Regions from separate parts of the Guptibacillus sedimenti genome, predicted to be linked through region 1. Evidence: a T-box and tRNA genes for the amino acid it is inferred to sense, from the RefSeq annotation. Region 1 holds a T-box; the other holds one or more tRNA genes.
The links. A T-box is a leader RNA that pairs with one kind of tRNA and senses whether it is charged. The one in region 1 lies ahead of ileS (isoleucine--tRNA ligase), so its partner is inferred to be a tRNA-Ile.

Region 1 (10,902 bases):
AAATCAAACTTGCTACCTACGCTTCACGGTGTATCGAAAATGAGATTTTAATGTTCTTGAGAAGAAATAATAAAATCCGATCTGAAGTATCGTTTGACGAGCCGCTTAATGTGGACTGGGATGGGAATGAATTGCTTCTATCAGACGTTCTTGGGACGGATGAAGATATCATTACGAGAGGAATTGAAGCTCGCGTAGACCGTCGCTTGCTTGTTAAAGCGTTAGAAACACTAAATCCACGAGAAAAACAAATCATGGAGTTAAGATTTGGTCTAGCGGGTGAAGAAGAGAAAACGCAAAAAGATGTCGCCGATCTTCTCGGTATATCTCAATCTTATATTTCAAGGCTTGAAAAACGCATCATAAAACGTCTTCGAAAAGAATTCAATAAAATGGTCTAAGGATGTTAAGAGAATAGATGCATAAAATTCCCACTCGCGGAGATACTTTACTTTGACAGCATCTCCGATGAGGAGGGAATGAGTTGACACGAAACAAAGTCGAGATTTGTGGAGTAGATACCTCCAAACTTCCTGTGCTTAAAAATGAGAAGATGAGAATTCTTTTTAAGCAAATGCAGGAAGGGGATATATCTGCACGTGAAGAATTAGTTAACGGAAATTTAAGGCTAGTTCTAAGCGTGATCCAACGATTCAATAATCGAGGAGAATATGTGGATGATCTTTTTCAGGTAGGGTGTATTGGCCTGATGAAATCCATAGATAACTTTGATTTAGGGCAAAACGTGAAATTCTCTACTTATGCAGTGCCGATGATTATCGGTGAAATTCGTAGATATCTCCGTGACAATAACCCGATTCGGGTTTCGCGATCATTACGAGATATCGCTTATAAGTCTCTCCAGATTAGAGATAAGTTAATGACGAAGAATTCTAAGGAACCAAATCCCACCGAAATTGCAAAAGAGCTAGGTGTCACGAAAGAAGAAGTTGTCTTTGCTCTTGACGCGATTCAGGATCCCGTTTCATTATTTGAACCGATCTATAATGATGGTGGTGATCCGATCTTTGTAATGGATCAAATCAGCGACGATAAACAAAAGGATATTCAGTGGTTAGAGGATATTGCACTTAAAGAAGCGATGACTCGATTAAATCAGCGAGAAAATATGATTTTACAAATGCGGTTTTTCCAGGGGAAAACCCAAATGGAAGTAGCGGATGAGATCGGGATATCACAGGCCCAGGTATCTCGTCTTGAAAAAGCCGCGATCCATCAAATGAATAAAAATATTCAAAGTTAGAATGAGACCTGAGAAACAGGTCTTTTCTTTTGCCTGCATTTCATATAATGAGTTGAAAGGTGGGTGCGTCATGATAAAAATTTCTGAATTTCAGGTTAAAGATGTTGTGAACGTATCGAACGGACGAAAACTAGGTCACATCGCTGATCTGGAAATTAATTTAACTACAGGTAAAATAGAAGCGATTGTGATTCCGGGTGCAGGTAAGATGATGGGGTTATTCGCGAGAGAAAGTGATGTTGTTATTCCGTGGCGAAACATTGTTAAGATTGGTTCAGACGTAATTTTAGTAAGGCATCACGATACTGCAGATGGCGAATCTTTTCAGAAAGAATCGTAAGCTCAGAAAGATGTAACAATCTATCTCCCTTAGCTTCAACATATTATGATAAAATAAGGTATAAACTGTATCATGGTATAAAGGGGTGCAACTGTGGCGAACGAACCATTTCATGCAACAATGAAACAAACTTCACTGGAACTGAAATTTCCAGATCAAGCTGAGCGAAAAAATCAACCAATTGCAGGTTTTTCGACTCGCAGAAACGGAGTTAGCCAGACTCCGTTTTCTAGCTTGAATCTTGGATTTCACGTACCAGATGAAGCGAAAGATGTGCTCGAGAACCGAGAAATTCTTGCTGGTGATATTGAGCGACCACTAAATCAGTGGGTCGTTGGACAACAAATCCACGGCGCGGCTCTTGCAAAGGTTGTTTCAAAGGATAAAGGACGTGGATCAACGGATCATCACGATGCGATTTCAAGTGTCGACGGATTATATACAGACGACCAGGATGTTTTATTAACGGCTCTTTATGCAGATTGTGTTCCATTATATTTTTATGCCCCAAAAGCGAATCGGGTTGGTCTTGCCCACGCAGGGTGGAAAGGAACGACGAAGAATATTGCTGGAGAGATGATCAATGCCTGGAAGCAAGATGGTATAAAGGCTGAGGATATTTATGCAGCGATAGGACCGTCTATTGGGAAGTGCTGTTACGAAGTTGATGATGGAGTAGTCAATCAGGTCAATTCACTCCTTTTAAATAAAGCTACACTGTATGAAGAGACGTCAAAAGGAAAATATCAGCTTGATTTAAAAGCTGTTAATCGGGAATTGCTTCTAAAGGCTGGTGTTCAATTAAGTCATCTATCAATTAGTAGCTACTGTACAAGCTGCAGCAATCTGTTTTTTTCTCACCGAAAGGAAGAAGGGAAAACAGGAAGAATGATGGCATACATAGGACTCGGGGAGGTATAGCATTAACGTGGATGTAAGAGAAAGTTTCACTACGATTAAAAAACAAATAAACGCAGCAGCCGAAGCTTCTAGTCGAAATCCAGAGCGAGTAAACGTGGTAGCCGTTACAAAATACGTAAGTGTTAAACGGACAAAAGAAGCGCTCGATGCAGGGTTGACGCATTTTGGTGAAAGTCGTGATGAAGGACTTTTAGAAAAAGTGGAAGCACTTGGCATAACGCCCTCCTGGCACTTTATCGGCACGCTACAATCACGTAAAGTAAAAGAAGTTCTACCATTTGTAGACTATATTCATTCACTTGATCGTCGTTCTTTAGCAAAAGAAATACAGAAACGAGCCGATCGTGAAATTAACTGTTTTGTGCAGGTGAACGTATCCGGTGAAGACTCCAAGCATGGCTTATCATTAGATCATACGATTCCTTTTATTGAATCGCTGAAAGAGTTCTCATCGATTAAAGTGATCGGGTTAATGACAATGGCTCCGCATACAGATGATCGAGATGAAATTCGATCAGTCTTTAAGCAACTCCGGGAGCTTGGAGAACGTATTCAAAACCTTTCACTCAGTCATGCACCTTGCAACGAGCTTTCGATGGGCATGTCTAACGATTATGAAATTGCAGTTGAAGAAGGTGCAACTTACGTTCGAATTGGATCGTCACTTGTCGGTAATGAAAAATAAATCAAGCTCTCCAGGAGGTGCAGGGAATTGGGTATTAAGACGAAATTCAAACAGTTCTTTGAACTTGATGATGAGACAATAGAATTGGATGAGCAGCAGGAGAACGAAGCCTATATGGAAGAAGAAGAGCCTGAAGTAAGCAGGGCAAATCGAAAAAGCAAACAAAATGTTGTCAGTCTTCAAAGCGTTCATAAGAACTCAAGAGTTGTGCTAGTGGAACCTAGAGTGTATGCTGAAGCTCAGGATATTGCTGATCATGTGAAGAATCGGAAGTCCGTTGTTATGAATCTTCAACGTATTCCGCAGGATCAGGCAAGACGAATTGTCGACTTTTTAAGTGGAACCGTCTATGCTGTTGGGGGCGATATTCAAAAGCTTGGTCCGGAGACATTCTTATGTACGCCGGATAACGTTGAAATTTCAGGAAATATCACAGATGAAATTTATGAAGACGAGTAAGTAAGAAAGGGTGAAAAGTTTGAACATTGCTTCAATTTTAATTTCAGCAGTACAAATTTATACGTGGATTCTCATCATTTACATTTTTATGTCATGGATTCCAAATGCAAGAGAATCTTCAATTGGCCAGATGATTGCTTCGATTGCAGAGCCATACCTTGCACCGTTTCGCAAATTCATTCCACCAATCGGAGGCATGCTTGACATTTCACCGATTGTTGCGATCTTTGCGCTTCAATTCGTCCAATACGGAATCGCTGCTCTCTTTAGTTTCGTAAGTTAATGTCGATTTACGAACATTACCGCCCTGAAGAACGGACGTTTGTGGATCGCGTTTTGCAGTGGCAAGATGAGGTTCAGGAAAGATATGCGCCCAGATTAACAGATTTTCTAGATCCGCGAGAGCAGGATATGGTGAGACAAATCATAGGAAATCATCCTGATGTGGGAGTGTTTTTCTCAGGTGGAGTGGTAGGGTCTGAACGTCAAAGGGCTCTTCTTGTTCCACCTTACTTTGAGCCTTCAATCGAAGATTTCGAAATAACAGCATTTGAAATTACATATCCAGCTAAGTTCGTTACACTTACGCACCCTGATTTGCTTGGTGCAATGATGGGCCTTGGGATAAAACGAGAGAAGTTTGGGGATATCATCGTAAATGAAAGTCTTGCACATCTTATTGTCGCAAAGGAGATTGCAGACTTTGTTCAAATGAATTTGACGCAAGCTGGTAAAGCTTCTCTTTCTCCAGTAGAAATTTCACTTGAACATTTACATTTACCTGAAGCAGTATGGGACGAGCAGGCAGGGACGGTAACTAGTCTTAGATTAGATACTGTTCTGGCTGAAGTTTATAACCTATCAAGAGGTAAAGTCAGTACGATGATTGAACATGATCGTGCGAAATTAAACTGGAAGGTTGTCAGTCAACCTTCTGCTGAAGTGAAAGAGGGAGATTACTTATCTCTTAGAGGCTCTGGTAGAAGTAAAATTGTTTCAATCGATGGAAAAACAAAGCGAGATAAATGGCGAATCACTTATCAAATTCGTAAATAGTTTGTCACAAATAGAAGGAATATCCAAATCGCTGTCGAAATAGGATTAAGCCGGGTATATGAAATGAGAGTAAATCGGAGGTGGCTGAATTGCCTTTAACACCATTAGATATTCATAACAAAGAGTTTACTCGCGGTTTCCGCGGTTATGATGAAGATGAAGTCAATGAATTTCTCGATCAGGTAATCAAAGATTATGAAACGGTAATCAGAGAAAAGAAAGAATTGAATGAGAGAGTGAAACTATTAGAAGAACGACTAGGACATTTCTCTAACCTGGAAGAAACGTTAAACAAGTCGATCTTAGTTGCACAAGAATCAGCAGAAGAAGTAAGACAAAATGCCAAAAAAGAATCTCAGCTTATTGTGAAAGAAGCAGAAAAAAATGCCGATCGCATTATTAATGATTCACTTGCAAAAGCGCGAAAGATATCAATGGATAACGAAGAGCTAAAGAAACAAGCTGCCGTTTATCGCACACGTTTTCGTATGCTAGTGGAAGCTCAACTCGAGATGCTTAATAACGAAGACTGGGATGGTCTTGTAGCTCGATTTGAAGAAGAGGAAGAAGAGCAGCAGGAACAAATCGAAGAAAAAGCGTAATGCACTTATTTATTTTTTTGTCATTTCCTTGACTTCTTATTTTTATTTAAACTATACTTCTAGTAATAGCAATAACGATCGACGAAGATGGGAAGAGTACCTAATTCTTACTTAACAAAGCGAGCCGGGTATGGTGTGAGCCGGTGTTAAACAATTAGGGAAGATCGCCCCTGAGTCCCGTGCTGAACGATAAGTAAGCCTCGGCGAATCATTCACGTTACGAATGCAAAGTGAGCGTAAAGCTTAATTTGGGTGGTACCACGGGAAAAACCTTCTCGTCCCTATTCGGGGATGAGAAGGTTTTTTTGTATTTGACGAAAGTGATGCCGGGGATTTACGTGCTACGGTTGTTGGTCGTTATAAGTTGAAGGAGGAAACCTCATGAGCTTTAAAGAAACGCTCTTAATGCCAAAAACAAAATTTCCGATGAGAGGAAATTTACCAAATAAAGAGCCTGATATGCAAAAAGAATGGGAAAACATCAATCTTTATGAAAAAGTACAGGAGAGAACGAAAGATCGTCCTTTGTTTGTGCTACATGATGGCCCTCCATATGCGAATGGTGACATTCATATGGGGCACGCTGAAAACAAAGTGTTGAAGGATATTATCGTTCGTTATAAATCAATGAACGGTTTCAATGCCCCTTACGTTCCTGGTTGGGATACACACGGCCTTCCAATTGAGCAGGCGTTAACTAAAAAAGGCGTTGATCGTAAAAAGTTAACGGTAGCTGAATTTAGAAAAAAATGTGAAGAGTATGCATTAAAACAAGTGGATCGCCAGCGTGAACAGTTTAAGCGTCTAGGTGTACGAGGCGATTGGGATAACCCATACATCACGCTTCATAAAGGATATGAAGCGCAGCAAATTAAAGTATTCGGTGAAATGGCGAAGCGTGGTTATATCTACAAAGATAAGAAAACCGTTTACTGGTCTCCAACTTCTGAATCTGCATTAGCAGAAGCTGAAATCGAGTATCATGATAAGCGCTCTCCTTCCATCTATGTTGCATTTGATGTTAAAGACGGTAAAGGTGTGCTTGCAGGTGATGAGAAGTTTATTATTTGGACTACAACACCATGGACGATCCCTTCTAACCTTGCGATTGCGTTAAACGAGAAATTTGAGTACAGCGTTGTTGATGCTGACGGTACAAAATACGTCGTTGCAACAGAGCTTGTTGATCAGTTAAAAGAAGAGTTTGAATGGACGAACGTAAGTGAAATGAACCGTGTTAAAGGTAGCGAGCTTGAATACGTAACAGCTCAGCATCCGATCTATGACCGGGAGTCTCTTGTTATTCTTGGTGATCATGTCACGCTTGACGCTGGTACAGGATGCGTTCATACGGCTCCTGGACACGGGGAAGATGACTACTTGATCGGACGAAAGTATAAACTTGATATCCTTTGCCCGGTTGATGAGAAAGGCGTCTTTACAGATGAAGCTCCTGGTTTTGAAGGAATGTTTTATGATAAAGCGAATAAGCCAATAACAGAGAAGCTTGAAGAAGCAGGCGCTCTCGTAAAACTTACGTTCTTCACTCACTCTTATCCACATGATTGGCGTACGAAGAAACCAATTATCTTCCGTGCAACAGAACAATGGTTTGCTTCTATTAAAGAGTTCCGCCCTGAACTACTTCAAGCAGTAGCAGATGTGAAATGGTTCCCTTCATGGGGCGAGATTCGCCTTCACAATATGGTAAAAGATCGTGAAGATTGGTGCATCTCTCGTCAACGTGCATGGGGCGTTCCGATCCCAGTATTTTATGGCGAAAATAATGAGCCAATCATTACAGATGAAACAATTGCTCACGTATCAGACCTATTCCGTGAACACGGATCTAACATCTGGTTTGAGTGGGATGCGAAAGACCTTCTCCCTGAAGGATTTACTTCAGAGCACAGTCCGAACGGAGAATTCCGGAAAGAAATGGACATCATGGACGTTTGGTTTGATTCAGGTTCATCTCACCAGGCTGTACTAGAAGAGCGTAGTGATCTCGTTCGCCCAGCTGATTTGTATCTTGAAGGTTCAGATCAGTATCGCGGTTGGTTTAACTCATCTCTTTCTACAGCTGTAGCTGTCACTGGAAAAGCACCTTATAAAGCGGTTCTAAGCCACGGATTTATCCTTGATGGAGAAGGAAAGAAAATGAGTAAATCGCTTGGGAATACAATGGTACCAAACGATGTGATGAAGCAATTAGGAGCGGATATTCTACGTCTATGGGTATCATCTGCTGATTACCAGGCTGACGTGAGAGTATCAGATGATATTCTAAAACAAGTAGCTGAAGTGTACCGTAAAATTCGTAACACGTTCCGCTTTATGCTTGGTAACCTAGAAGGCTTTGATCCAGCTCAGCATCAAGTCGCTTATGAAAACCTAGGTGAACTTGATCAATATATGCTTGTGAAGCTAAACAACTTAGTATCAAAAGTGAAGAAAGCTTACGATGAGTATCAATTCTTAACGGTTTACAACACGATTCATAACTTCTTCACAATTGAAATGAGTTCCTTCTACCTTGATATTGCAAAAGATACGCTTTATATCGAGCATGAAGACCATCCAAAACGCCGTGCGATTCAAACTGTTCTTTATCAGACAGCTGTAGCGTTGACAAAACTTCTTTCTCCAATTATCCCGCATACAGCTGAGGAAGTTTGGCAGTATGTTCCTGGTGAGAAGGAAGAGTATGTACAGCTTTCTGATATGCCGGAAGTGAAAAAATTTGAAGGCACTGCAGATCTAGAGCAAAAATGGGATCATGTCATGGAACTTCGCGATGAAGTGCTTAAAGCATTAGAAGAAGCACGTAACGAGAAAGTAATCGGTAAATCATTAACAGCTCAGCTTCATATTTACGCTGATAAGGGCACGAAGGATTTGCTTGAAGGCGTAGCTAATCTTGAGAAGCTCTTTATCGTATCTGGTGCTACAGTTGCAGGTACGAAGGCTGAAGCACCAGCAGAAGCGAAAGTATATGAAGAACTAGCAATCGCTGTTTCACCTGCTGAAGGAGAAACGTGTGAGCGCTGCTGGCAAGTGAAAACAGATGTTGGCACTGATAGCGAGTACCCAACTCTTTGTGCTAGCTGTGCTGAAACGGTTAAAAATCATTACTAATCGTGATCGTTAACGAAAAGACGCTTTGCAATTGCAAAGCGTCTTTTCTATATGGCAATCGCAGTTTCGATTGTCTGCTGAAGCAAGCTGTGCTAAACTTTCATAGGAAGTAACATTTGATCGGAGGAGCGCTCGTGTGGAAATATCTCATAGCCATTGGCATCATTGTACTTGATCAGTGGACCAAATGGCTTGTTGTGAAGTATATGGAATATGGTGAAAACATAACATTGATCGATGGTTTTCTTTCTCTCACATCTCATCGAAACCGGGGCGCGGCCTTCGGAATCCTTCAAGGACAGATGATTTTCTTTTATATTATAACGATTTTCGTCATTGGGGCGGTTATTTATTATATGAGACAGTATAAACATAGCCGTTTCGTTAGTGTAACGCTCGCGCTCATACTTGGTGGTGCAATTGGGAACTTTATTGATCGAGTCCTTCGAGGAGAAGTAGTGGATTTTGTAAACACGTTCATCTTCTCTTATGACTTCCCGATTTTTAACGTTGCTGATGCATCCCTTGTTGTAGGGGTTATTCTCATTTTTATCGGAACTATTTTTGAAAGTAAGCAGGCTAAAGGGGAAAACTAATGGAAAAATTCACATTTAAAGTAGCAGAAGAAGAAAAAGGTGAGCGAATTGATAAGCTCATTACTTCTTATGAAAGTGACTGGTCACGTAGCCAGGTTCAAACTTGGATCAAAGAAAAAAACATTCAAGTAAATGGTGAAGCAGTAAAAGGCAATTATAAAGCAACAGCAGGCGATGAAATCGAAGTAACCGTTCCAGATCCTGAGGAGTTAGAAATTGTTGCGGAGAACTTAAATCTTGATATCGTTTACGAAGATGCAGATGTTCTTGTCGTAAATAAGCCTCGTGGAATGGTTGTTCATCCAGCACCAGGCCACGCTAGCGGCACTCTTGTAAACGGACTAATGTATCAAGTAAATGACCTAAGCGGCATTAATGGGGTTGTTCGCCCTGGGATTGTGCACAGAATCGACAAAGATACATCAGGCTTGTTGATGGTTGCTAAAAACGATAAGGCGCATGAATCACTCGTAAAGCAACTGCAAGCCAAAACAGTTAACAGACTGTATACGGCCATTGTACATGGCAATATTCAGCATGATGTAGGCACGATTGATGCTCCAATCGGACGAGATCGTCAAGATCGCCAAAAGATGACGGTGACGGATGAGAACAGTCGCGATGCTGTCACACATTTTCGAGTGCTTGAGCGGTATCAGCAATATACGTATGTGGAGTGTAAGCTTGAAACAGGTCGGACGCATCAAATTCGCGTGCACATGAAGTATATCGATCATCCTGTCGCAGGGGACCCGAAATACGGACCAAGAAGAAAGTCGCTTCCAATTGACGGTCAGGCGCTACATGCAGGAGTACTTGGTTTTCGTCACCCTGTAACGGAAGAGTGGCTTGAATTCTCAGCGCCTATTCCTGAAGATATTGAACGCTTATTAAAAAGACTTAGACAAGATTAAGGTTGACTTTCGAGAAGATCTCTGCGATACTCTTTGTAGACAACAGCATACCCTTTAACGACAGTCCCGTGAGGCTGCAAAGGAAAATCGGCTGCGTACGAACGCTACATTTGTATGCCCAAGAACCCTTTTGCCCTCATGGCGAAAGGGTTTTTTTAATGCTTAGGAATAGAAAGAGAGAGGGGCGGTCATCATGGAAAACAAGCGAATTTTATTAGATGATCAAGCGATTCGAAGAGCACTAACAAGAATTGCGCATGAAATACTCGAACGCAATAAAGGCATCGAAAATACAATGCTTGTTGGAATAAAAACCCGAGGCATCTATTTAGCTGAAAGGTTAGCTGAACGAATTGAGCAAATCGAGGGCTCAGCGATTTCAGTAGGAGAAGTGGACATCACGATGTATCGCGATGACTTAACTCACAAAAATGAAGATCAGGATCCGCTGATTAAAGGAACAAGTATATCAAAAGATGTGAGCGATCAGAAAGTGATTCTCATTGACGACGTCCTTTATACCGGTAGAACCGTTCGTGCAGCAATGGACGCTTTAATGGATCTCGGCCGCCCATCACAAATACAACTAGCTGTGCTGGTGGATCGCGGACATAGAGAATTACCGATTCGACCTGATTACGTTGGTAAGAACGTGCCAACATCAAAAGAAGAAATCATTGAAGTTGCTCTTACAGAAGTAGATGACTTTGATCAAGTTAGCTTGACACAATCATAAATCGTGCTCCCTTTAATTCCGTCCAGAGAGACGGCCAAGGGAGGAACCGCGTTCCGTTATAGGACACGCGCGTACCTCCTTGCGGCCATGCAAGGAGTTTTTTTATAAGTATGGCCGGGACACGCACAACCAAGGAGGAAAACATCATGAAACAAGTACTAGGAATTCGAGACGTTCCAAAACCATCAAGT
Region 2 (10,902 bases), on a different contig from region 1:
CATTACAATTCTATATTAACTCTTTACAAAGAGGGGAGCGATGTAGATAATAGACAAGGGACTTTGTTGAGTATTGTCGAAAAAAATAAAACATGAGTGCAAGGGGTTGAAATGATGGAACTCAACGTTCAGGAGATGATCTTTCAGTTTGTGGGAGGTCTTGGTATTTTCCTGTTTGGACTAAAGTATATGGGAGATGGCCTTCAACGATCTGCAGGTGATCGATTAAGAGACATTCTTGATCGCTTTACGACGAACCCATTTATGGGTGTGCTAGCCGGGATCATTGTTACGATTCTCATCCAAAGTAGTTCAGGGACAACGGTTTTAACAGTCGGTCTTGTTAATGCAGGATTTATGACTCTCAAGCAAGCGATTGGTGTTGTAATGGGAGCTAACATTGGAACAACTGTTACAGCATTTATTATTGGTTTTCCTATTAAAGATTACGCTCTACCAATCATTGCTATTGGTTCTCTATTAATTTTCTTCTTTAAAAACAAGAAAATTAATTACGCAGGGCAAATTGTTTTTGGTTTTGGTGCGTTATTCTTTGGACTTGAATTAATGAGTGCAGGAATGAAGCCACTTAGAAGTCTTGAGGCTTTCCAAGAACTCACAGTGAGCATGAGTTCAAACCCGTTATTAGGCGTTGTAATTGGTACGGTATTTACAGTTATTGTGCAAAGTTCTAGTGCTACAATTGGTGTATTACAAGGACTTTATTCACAGAATGCGATGGATATTCAAGCTGCATTACCAGTTCTGTTTGGAGATAACATTGGAACAACAATTACAGCAGTTCTTGCTTCGATCGGTGCCTCTGTTGCAGCTAGACGCACGGCGCTGACTCACGTTATTTTTAATTTAATTGGTACGGCGATATTCTTAATTTTCTTGTTCGCCTATACACCATTTATTGAGTATCTTAGAGATTCGTTAAATTTGACACCAGAAATGACAATTGCATTTGGACACGGGATCTTTAACATTACGAATACTGTGATCCAATTCCCGTTCATTGCTGGACTTGCTTATCTTGTAACAAAAATTATTCCTGGTGATGATGCAACGATAGAATATAAACCGAAGCATCTTGATCCAGTATTCATCGAACGTTCTCCTTCTGTCGCTTTAGGACAGGCTAAAGAAGAAGTAATTCGAATGAGTGAATTTGCTTATAAAGGTGTTAAGGAAGCATCCAACTACTTAATATCTAAAGGTCAGAAGAGCGCAGAAAAAACCGCTCAATATGAAGAAGCCATTAACAATTTAGATACTAAGATTACAGACTACCTTATTCAGCTATCCGCAACTTCTCTGTCAGGTGATGAGTCAACACGTCACGGTATGTTAATGGACTCTGTTCGTGATATCGAGCGTATTGGCGATCATATGGAAAATATTGTTGAATTGGTTGATTATCAAATCAGCAATAAAGTAAAAATGACTGACGTTGCTATGCAAGACCTTGATGAAATGTTCAATCTAACCCTTTCTGCACTTCATGAAGCCTTTGATTCACTTGATAAGTGGGATATAGCGAAGGCACAGGAAGTTGTGAAACTGGAAGATAAAATTGATAAAATGGAACGAACACTTCGTAAACAGCATATCCTTCGCCTAAATGAAGGTGAATGTACTGGAAGTGCTGGAATCGTTTTTGTTGATATCATCAGTAACCTTGAGCGTATTGGTGATCATGCGGTAAATATCGCAGAAGCCGTTATTGGAGAAGAGTAAACGATAGAAGCAGAGGATTGCCTCTGCTTCTTTTTATTTTCACAGGGATTTTATATATTATATAGAAGGAAAATACTATTTACTATAAAATAGATTACAGTTAGAGGGGAGAGAGAAGGTATGGATATTTTATTTTGGTCTTTAATCGTTGCCTCATTTATTATCGCATTTGTTGGATTGATTTACCCAATTATTCCAGCGGTCTTATTTATTTATACTGGTTTTATTTTGTACGGTATATTTTATGATTTTGGTTCAATGACATTATCTTTCTGGATCATTCAGGTAATGCTCACGCTTTTATTATTTGCAGCAGATTATGCGAGTAATTTGTTTGGTGTTAAAAAGTATGGAGGCTCTAAAGCGGCGATTTGGGGGAGTACGATCGGTTTGTTAGTCGGCCCGTTTATTATTCCATTTGCGGGAATTATTCTTGGTCCATTTATTGGAGCGGTGGTAGCAGAGTTAGCGATTCATCGAAAACCATTTAAAGAGTCTGTGCAAGTTGGTGTAGGATCTTTACTTGGTTTCCTTGGGGGGGCAGTTATGAAAGGGGTTCTTCAGGCCATCATGATTACCGTATTTTTGGTCTACGTTTTGTAGATCTTGATGGTGAAATGAAAGAGTGATATAGTATTTTCATGATTGATTTGCAAAGTGATGAAATTTAATTCACAAAAAGCATTGACGCTTTAATTGATCATATGGTATATTAGTTCTTGTCGTTAAGAGATATTCCACAGTAGCTCAGTGGTAGAGCTATCGGCTGTTAACCGATCGGTCGTAGGTTCGAATCCTACCTGTGGAGCCATATGGCGGTGTAGCTCAGCTGGCTAGAGCGTACGGTTCATACCCGTGAGGTCGGGGGTTCGATCCCCTCCGCCGCTACCATATCATTTAAAGTATAACTAGTCATGGCGGTTGTGGCGAAGTGGTTAACGCACCGGATTGTGATTCCGGCATTCGTGGGTTCAATTCCCATCAGCCGCCCCACTATTTACATAAGGACCCTTAGCTCAGCTGGTTAGAGCTGACGGCTCATAACCGTCCGGTCGCAGGTTCGAGTCCTGCAGGGTCCACCATATGCATATCGGAGGAATACCCAAGTCTGGCTGAAGGGATCGGTCTTGAAAACCGACAGGGGCTTAGTCGCCCGCGGGGGTTCGAATCCCTCTTCCTCCTCCATTTTTCTATAATGGGTTACACAGTATCTTACATTCAAATTGTCGCGGGGTGGAGCAACGAGCGTTACTTCCAAGAACCAACATCGAGTTGTTTCGACGGATACACATCGAAGCTTAATCTTGTAGAGGAAGAAACAGTGCACAGCATATTGAAGCAGGTTAAGCATTATTACATTTATATCGTCGCGGGGTGGAGCAGTTCGGTAGCTCGTTGGGCTCATAACCCAAAGGTCGCAGGTTCAAATCCTGCCCCCGCAACCAATTTTAAATTCTGACTACGTCGAATTTACTTCTTCGAAAGAATTTAATGGTAGTGCCTTTGGTGCAACCAATTTTAAATTCTGACTACGTCGATTAAACCTCGAAGCTAAAATTTAATCGGAGTCCCCTAGGGGCAACCTAAACTCATAACAAGGTGTTATTACTATTAAAAGTAAATGTACAATACACGATATACATATTTGGCTCTGTAGCTCAGTCGGTAGAGCAGAGGACTGAAAATCCTCGTGTCGGCGGTTCGATTCCGTCCGGAGCCACCACTCAATAAAGATCCCACTCGTCATTTAATGACGAGTTTTTTTATGTTTTAAGTGTACTAGTTCCCACTGTTAATTAGTGATTTTTTTATTTAAAATGTTTAATTCCATATAATGAGGGGAAACTTTACCTGTGTTGCGGACATTCAAATGTTTATTATTTGAAAACGCATGACAATTCTGCTAATGTAAACTTGTGACGTCATCATGTTTAAGTGGCAATTTACGTTGCCCTAACAGCAAGTTACATATTATATTTGAGGAGGAGATTCACAATGGCTAAATTTGAACTACCAGAACTACCTTACGACTATAATGCACTAGAACCACACATCGATGAAGAAACAATGAAGATCCACCATGACAAGCACCATAACGCATACGTAACAAAACTAAATGGTGCACTCGAAGGTCATGAAGAACACGCATCAAAAAGCCTTGAAGAACTTCTTGGCAATCTAGATGCGCTTCCTGAAGGCATTCGCACTGCTGTTCGTAACAATGGTGGCGGACACGCTAACCACTCACTTTTCTGGCAACTTCTTAGCCCTAACGGTGGCGGAGAGCCGTCAGGTGATTTAAGCGAAGCACTTAAAAAGAAATTTGGTAGCTTTGAAAGCTTTAAAGAAGATTTCGCTAACGCTGCTGCTGGTCGCTTTGGCTCAGGCTGGGCTTGGCTTGTAGTAAAAGGCGGAGAGCTTGAAGTAACAAGCACCCCTAACCAGGATACTCCAGTTATGGAAGGTGTTACACCAATCCTTGGATTAGATGTTTGGGAGCATGCTTATTACCTGAAGTATCAAAACAAACGTCCTGATTACATTAGCGCATTTTGGAATGTCGTTAATTGGGATGAAGTTGCTAAGCGTTACGAAGCAGCTAAATAAAATAGGTTATCTTAGCCCTCGGCACTTTGCTGGGGGCTTTTCATTTCTCATTCAATCAGTGTATAAATAGGTCCTAATTGATAAAGGATATGATTTATTAAATAATCGGTGAAATCACAACCATTTTCGAAGTCGGTAGGTGAACCTACAAGTAGTTGTTGATCAGATAAGGTGATTGACACTTCTTTATTTCGATAACTAATAAGGAAATAGTGCGTCATCTTAGAAATGAAAAAAGAACATTTATCCTCATTTACTACAGTTTCAATGCTTTGAATTAGTTGGTTACGTAGCTGTTTAGTCAGATAATCTGTTCGATATAAAAAGTAATACATACATAGTCCCCTTTCAAACATAGTTTATCCTTTTTGATTCTTCCGCATAACGAGGAAGAATTAAGTCAAAATAAGGGTGGATGAAAAAAGGGGAGTTTCTAATGAAAGTGATAAAACATATGATTGGTGAGATAGAAGTAACAAAAGATCTGTTGTTATTGCTAACAATCGGTGGTTTATATGCCCTGAGCATTGCACTTTCAAATACGTTTGTGAATGTGTATTTGTGGAAGCAATCCGGAGAGTTTGCTGATATCGGTATATATAACCTTTCCGCTGTTATTAGCCAGCCACTTACCTTTATTCTTGCAGGCAGGTGGGCGAAGAAAATGGATAGAGTGATCGTCTTACGAATAGGCGTCATTTTTCTAGCCCTCTTTTATATAACGGTTCTTTCTTTAGGTCAAAATGCGAGTCATTTATTAGTCTTACTTGGATCCTTACTTGGAATTGGGTTTGGCTTTTATTGGCTAGCGTTTAATGTGTTAACATTTGAAATTACTGAGCCAGAAACGAGGGATTTTTTTAATGGTTTTCTCGGCTTACTAACTTCTTTTGCAGGTATGATTGGTCCGATTTTTGCGGGTGTGATTATTTCCAGTCTCGAAGCATTTACGGGGTATAAGGTGATTTTTGGAGTTTCACTATCCTTGTTTTTTGCAGCCGTCATCTTAAGTTTCTTTCTTGAAAGGCGATCTGCGAAAGGCAACTTTTCATTTACCCGAATTTTCCAAGAAAGAAAAGCGAATGCCGATTGGCTCAATATATTGCACGCGCATTTTTTTCAAGGGATAAGAGAAGGTACTTTTATTTTTATTATCGTCGTTCTTGTTTTTATAACGACGGAAAGTGAACTTGCTATCGGTACATTCGGACTTGTAAACTCGGCAGTGTCCTTTTTAGCGTATTACTTGGCGACCCGTCTAATAAAACCAAGGTTTCGAAAAAAAGCAATCTTATATGGGGGGCTGATTCTTTATGCATCGGTATTCTTACTTGTAACAGACCTAACATTTGCGCGATTGTTAATGTACGGTGTTTGTATCTCGCTTGCATATCCATTACTTCTTGTTCCGTACATTTCACTAACTTATGATGTCATTGGTAAAGCATGGAATGCTGCAGAAATGCGTATTGAGTATATTGTTGTTCGAGAGGTTTACTTAAACCTGGGTCGAATTGTATCAATCCTTTTATTCCTACTAACAGTGTCGCTGTTTAACGATGAAAAAAGTATTCCAATTTTGTTATTAATTGTTGGAGCGGGACATACGTTTATTTACCTATTCGTAAGAAAACTTCAAACGACTTCAGCAACCGTGACAGAACCGTCTCCTGACCCATTACAATAGCTCATTAGTCCCTTTACTTTTTTATTATCACTAAGTATAGTAAGGAGAAGAGAGATCAGAGACACCTGTCTGAAACAGGTGTCTATATTTGTTTAAGGGGAAGGGAGTTTATTGTGAAAGCTAAGAAAAAGAAAAATCATGTACCTTTTAGACTAAATATATTATTTTTATCGGTTTTCCTTTTGTTTTCTACCTTAATTCTTCGACTGGGTGTTATTCAGATTGTAAATGGAGAAGAATACGAGCGTGTTTCTGAACAAACTGAAAACGTGACTGCAGAGTCAACTGCACCTCGTGGGAAAATGTATGACCGTTACGGACGAGTTCTTGTAGATAATAATCCGCAGTTTGCTCTTACATATATTCGAACACAGAATACAAAACAAGCTGAAAGGCTTGAACTAGCTCAAAAATTAGCTGAATATATTGAGATGGATACTGAAGATGTTATAGATCGAGATTTAAAAGATTATTGGATTGTTACGAATCCAGAAAAAGCGAAGGCGAAGTTAACCGAAAAAGAATGGGAAGAGATGGAGTCTAGTGAAGCTTATCAGCTACAAATTGAACGCATTAGTGATAAAGATCTAGAAGAAATTAAAAACAATCCACAAGAGCTTGAAGTTGCTGCTATAAAAAGAGCAATGGACACTGGTTATGCTTTGTCGTCTCAGACAATTAAAATCGGTTTAAATGAAGATGAAATTGCTAAAGTGAGTGAAAATCTTGGTTCTTTACCAGGCATAGAGATACAAGCAGACGCCACAAGAGAATATCCTTATGGAAACACCCTTCAAACCATTTTTGGGAGAGTCGGACCTATTCCTAAAGATGAATTGAGTTATTATGGATTAAGAGATTATGAGCGAAATGACAAAGTTGGCATTAGCTATCTTGAAAAAGAATACGAAGAGTACCTTAAAGGTCAAAAAGAAAAGCAAACTTACGTCACAGATAAATCAGGTGAGCCAATAGGCGAGCCAAAAGTGATTGAAGGACAAAGAGGAAATGATTTGGTACTCTCATTAGACATTGATCTTCAAAAAGAAGTTGAGAAAATTCTTGATGAAGAGCTTAACGATGCAAGGCAATATGGAGCAACGAGAGGCTATGTTGTGATGATGGATCCAAATACTGGGGAAATCTTGTCGTTTGCAGGGAAAGAATATAATAATGGCGAGTTCAAAGATCGCACTTTTGGTGTGATTGGAGACTCTTATGCGATGGGATCAACAGTTAAAGGAGCAACGGTTTTAACAGGTTATCAGTATGGAGTAATTAATCCAAATACAACTCTTGTAGACGAAGTCTTATACTTTAAGGATGAAGGTAAAAAGTCATCTTATACGGCTAATGCAATGGGACCTATTTCAGATCTTGTTGCTTTACAAAGATCCTCAAACGTATATATGTGGAAAATTGCGATGAGCATGGCTGATTATGACTACGCTCCTTATGAAAGTAGTGGTTATGACCCGGCAGCTTATAATGAGCTAAAAGAATCATTCTCTCAGTTTGGTTTAGGAGTGAAAACAGGAATTGACTTGCCTGGCGAAAGTTCAGGGTTAAATGGTGGGATAAGTGAATTCGGTAAAATTCTAGATTTTGCGATTGGACAGTACGATACGTATACACCAATGCAAATGGCTCAATATACTTCTACAATTGCAAATGGAGGTTATCGTATTGAACCCCATCTATTAAAAGAAGTTCATGAACCTTCTGAAAAAGATGGTTTGTCTGATACGATTCTGTTCCAAAATACTCCGGAAGTGTTAAACAAAATTAAAATGAGTGAAGAAGAAGTGGCTCATGTCCAAAAGGGAATGTGGATGGTTATGAATACTGAAAATGGTACTGCAGGCACACACTATCCTTACTTCCAAAGTGATGACTATCAAGCAGCTGGAAAGACTGGGACAGCTCAGATTGGAGATGGGTATAATTTAACTCTAGTTGGCTATGCCCCTTATGACAATCCAGAAGTTGCGATTTCGGTTGTTGTGCCAGAAGTGAATGATTCTTCTTCTGGTTCCGTGAACAAAAAAATAGGTGGTCGAATTCTTGATGCCTATTTTGAACTGAAAGATGAAGCTAAGAAACCAATTGGGTATGAAGAAAAAGAAACTGAATAAGCAAGAATAAAAAAACCGCTGAAAAAGCGGTTTTTTTTTATATTATAAGGACAAATTAACAACAGAATCATCCTGGATGAAATGTAATTTAAAGCTAATAGAAGGGAAAAATCTATCATTTCCCCAAAAAAAGAGAAATTAAAACGTTTTCCGACAAGCATTTACAATCTCTTTACAATTGGTTTATACGACATTAATATCTGGGCTGTATTCTAAGAATTGTGATTGAGAGGCCAGTACACAAACAACCTGGTTAGTCACAAGTACAAACATCCATTTAGGGGGAAATAACATGAAGTTCAAAGGCATTATGCTTATGGTAGTTATGTCGATGGTAATGATTTTCGCAGCAGCTTGCGGAAATAACTCTGGTAACACAAACAGCGGCGGAGAAGCTTCAGGTGATGAAGTATCTGGCGAAGTTCTAATGGACGGATCTTCTACAGTATTCCCAATTATGGAAGCAGTTGCTGAAGAATACGCTTCTGTACAACCTGATGTAAAAGTTAGTGTAGGTGTTTCAGGTTCTGGTGGTGGATTTGAGAAATTCTCTGCTGGTGAAACAGACATGAGTAACGCTTCTCGTCCAATCAAGGAAGAAGAAACAGCTGCACTTGAAGAAGCTGGTATTGACTTCACAGAATTTGAAATTGCAAAAGACGGTCTTTCTATCGTTGTTAACTCTGAGAATGATTGGGTAGATCAGCTTACAATTGACGACCTAAAGAAAATCTGGTTAGGTGAAGCAACAATGTGGAGCGACGTCAACCCTGAATGGCCTGAAGAAAAAATCGAATTATTTAGCCCTGGTACAGATTCTGGAACGTATGACTACTTTAATGAAGTAGTACTAGAAGATGAGCAAATGGTGAAAGAAGCAACACTTTCTGAAGATGATAATGTACTTGTAAATGGTGTAACTGGTTCTAAAAACGGTATGGCATTCTTCGGTTATGCTTACTACCTAGAAAACAAAGATAGCCTTAACATTGTTCCAATTGTTAATGGTGATGGTGAAGCGGTAGAGCCGAATGCAGAAACTATTCAAGACGGATCTTATGAACCACTTTCTCGTCCACTATTCACGTATGTGAAGCATTCAGCTGTAAAAGATAACCCGGCAGTTTACGATTTCACTAAATATGCACTAGAAAACGCTGGTGAAATGGCAGAAGCAGTTGGATATGTAGCTCTTCCAGAAGAAAAGTATACAGAAGATATGAACAAACTAGAAGAAATCGCTGGTAAGTAAGAATAAAATGAAACAGATTGGTGAGGAGTTACGGCTCCTCACTTTATCCTGTTTTGCTCTTTGTGAGGGGGAGTAATAAATGCAAAGCTCTGTTCGTCAGATGATTAAAGACAAAAAAGAGAAAAATCAATCACGAGCGAAGTTTATGGAGAAACTTGTACCGGGCTTATTGCTTTTATGTGCAATTATCTCTGTATTAACAACGCTTGGTATTGTTTTTACATTGATTGTAGAAACAATTACGTTTTTCAACCGTGTTTCAATTATTGAATTCTTTACGAATAAAGATTGGTACCCGTTTTTTGGAGACAACCCTGATTATGGAATTTGGCCACTGATTTCTGGAACATTAATGATTACCGGGATCGCCATGCTCGTTGCCATTCCGTTAGGATTAGCAGCAGCCATTTATTTGAGTGAATATGCAAGTGATAGCGTTAGAAGAATCATTAAGCCGATTCTGGAAGTATTAGCAGGTATTCCTACGATTGTATATGGTTTCTTTGCTTTAACTTTTGTTACACCAGTTCTACAAAATATTATTCCGAGTCTTCCTATTTTCAACGCATTGAGCCCCGGTATCGTTGTAGGGATTATGATTATTCCTATGGTTGCATCTCTCTCCGAGGATGCGATGAGTTCTGTACCGAACGCAATTCGAGAAGGTGCACTCGGACTTGGCGCTACACGATTTGAGGTTGCTGTGAAAGTAGTTCTACCAGCTGCATTATCAGGGATTATTGCATCCTTTGTACTTGCGATTTCAAGAGCAATCGGTGAAACAATGATCGTAACAGTCGCAGGTGGTGCAACACCAAAACTTACTCTAGATGTAACGGAGTCTATACAGACAATGACATCTTATATTGTGCAGGTAAGTCTGGGGGATGCTGGTTATGGAACAACAATTTACTACAGCATTTATGCTGTTGGGATGACGCTCTTCCTTTTCACACTTATCATGAACCTTATCGCGCAATATATTTCTCGTAGATTCAGGGAGGAATACTAATGCAATTAGTAGATCAGGCAAAAGTAAAAAGTAAAATGCAAACCAGATTAGCACAAAATAAGATTCTTAAAGGAATCTTCTTTGGTGCAACAATGCTAGCACTCGTAGTGCTTGTTATCTTGTTATATCGGATATTCACTCAAGGAATTGGTTACTTAAATCTTGAGTTCTTTCAAAATTTCGCGTCTCGTTTCCCTGAAAAAGCAGGGATTAAAGCAGCGTTTTTCGGTACTTTATGGATGATGGCAGTAATAGCTCCGGTGGCACTTACAATTGGAGTTGGAACCGCGATTTATCTTGAAGAATATGCAAAGAAAAATAAGTTTACAACGTTTATTCAAATAAATATTTCAAATTTAGCAGGTGTGCCCTCGATCGTTTTTGGTTTACTTGGACTTACTGTATTTGTTCGGATGTTGGAAATGGGGCGCAGTGTTCTAGCCGGTGGTTTAACGATGAGTTTATT

Region 2: it has a tRNA-Ile gene. The T-box ahead of ileS (isoleucine--tRNA ligase) is inferred to sense a tRNA for this amino acid. The anticodon was not compared.

Annotation. Positions count from the first base shown of each region.
Region 1 is NZ_JAQQWV010000002.1:956,468-967,369, forward strand. It holds gene sigE (RNA polymerase sporulation sigma factor SigE) at 1-401, shown strand, start outside; gene sigG (RNA polymerase sporulation sigma factor SigG) at 485-1,264, shown strand; gene PQ578_RS13340 (YlmC/YmxH family sporulation protein) at 1,335-1,604, shown strand; gene pgeF (peptidoglycan editing factor PgeF) at 1,698-2,525, shown strand; gene PQ578_RS13350 (YggS family pyridoxal phosphate-dependent enzyme) at 2,533-3,210, shown strand; gene PQ578_RS13355 (cell division protein SepF) at 3,238-3,669, shown strand; gene PQ578_RS13360 (YggT family protein) at 3,689-3,952, shown strand; gene PQ578_RS13365 (YlmH family RNA-binding protein) at 3,952-4,725, shown strand; gene PQ578_RS13370 (DivIVA domain-containing protein) at 4,815-5,327, shown strand; T-box leader at 5,403-5,613, shown strand; gene ileS (isoleucine--tRNA ligase) at 5,709-8,465, shown strand; gene lspA (signal peptidase II) at 8,600-9,061, shown strand; gene PQ578_RS13385 (RluA family pseudouridine synthase) at 9,061-9,975, shown strand; gene pyrR (bifunctional pyr operon transcriptional regulator/uracil phosphoribosyltransferase PyrR) at 10,169-10,711, shown strand; gene PQ578_RS13395 (solute carrier family 23 protein) at 10,822-10,902, shown strand, end outside.
Region 2 is NZ_JAQQWV010000001.1:1,441,787-1,452,688, forward strand. It holds gene PQ578_RS07050 (Na/Pi cotransporter family protein) at 115-1,743, shown strand; gene PQ578_RS07055 (DUF456 domain-containing protein) at 1,864-2,346, shown strand; tRNA gene PQ578_RS07060 (tRNA-Asn) at 2,480-2,554, shown strand; tRNA gene PQ578_RS07065 (tRNA-Met) at 2,558-2,634, shown strand; tRNA gene PQ578_RS07070 (tRNA-His) at 2,661-2,736, shown strand; tRNA gene PQ578_RS07075 (tRNA-Ile) at 2,749-2,825, shown strand; tRNA gene PQ578_RS07080 (tRNA-Ser) at 2,836-2,928, shown strand; tRNA gene PQ578_RS07085 (tRNA-Met) at 3,112-3,188, shown strand; tRNA gene PQ578_RS07090 (tRNA-Phe) at 3,391-3,466, shown strand; gene PQ578_RS07095 (superoxide dismutase) at 3,739-4,350, shown strand; gene PQ578_RS07100 (hypothetical protein) at 4,398-4,685, opposite strand; gene PQ578_RS07105 (MFS transporter) at 4,787-6,037, shown strand; gene PQ578_RS07110 (peptidoglycan D,D-transpeptidase FtsI family protein) at 6,151-8,172, shown strand; gene PQ578_RS07115 (PstS family phosphate ABC transporter substrate-binding protein) at 8,465-9,424, shown strand; gene pstC (phosphate ABC transporter permease subunit PstC) at 9,504-10,436, shown strand; gene pstA (phosphate ABC transporter permease PstA) at 10,436-10,902, shown strand, end outside.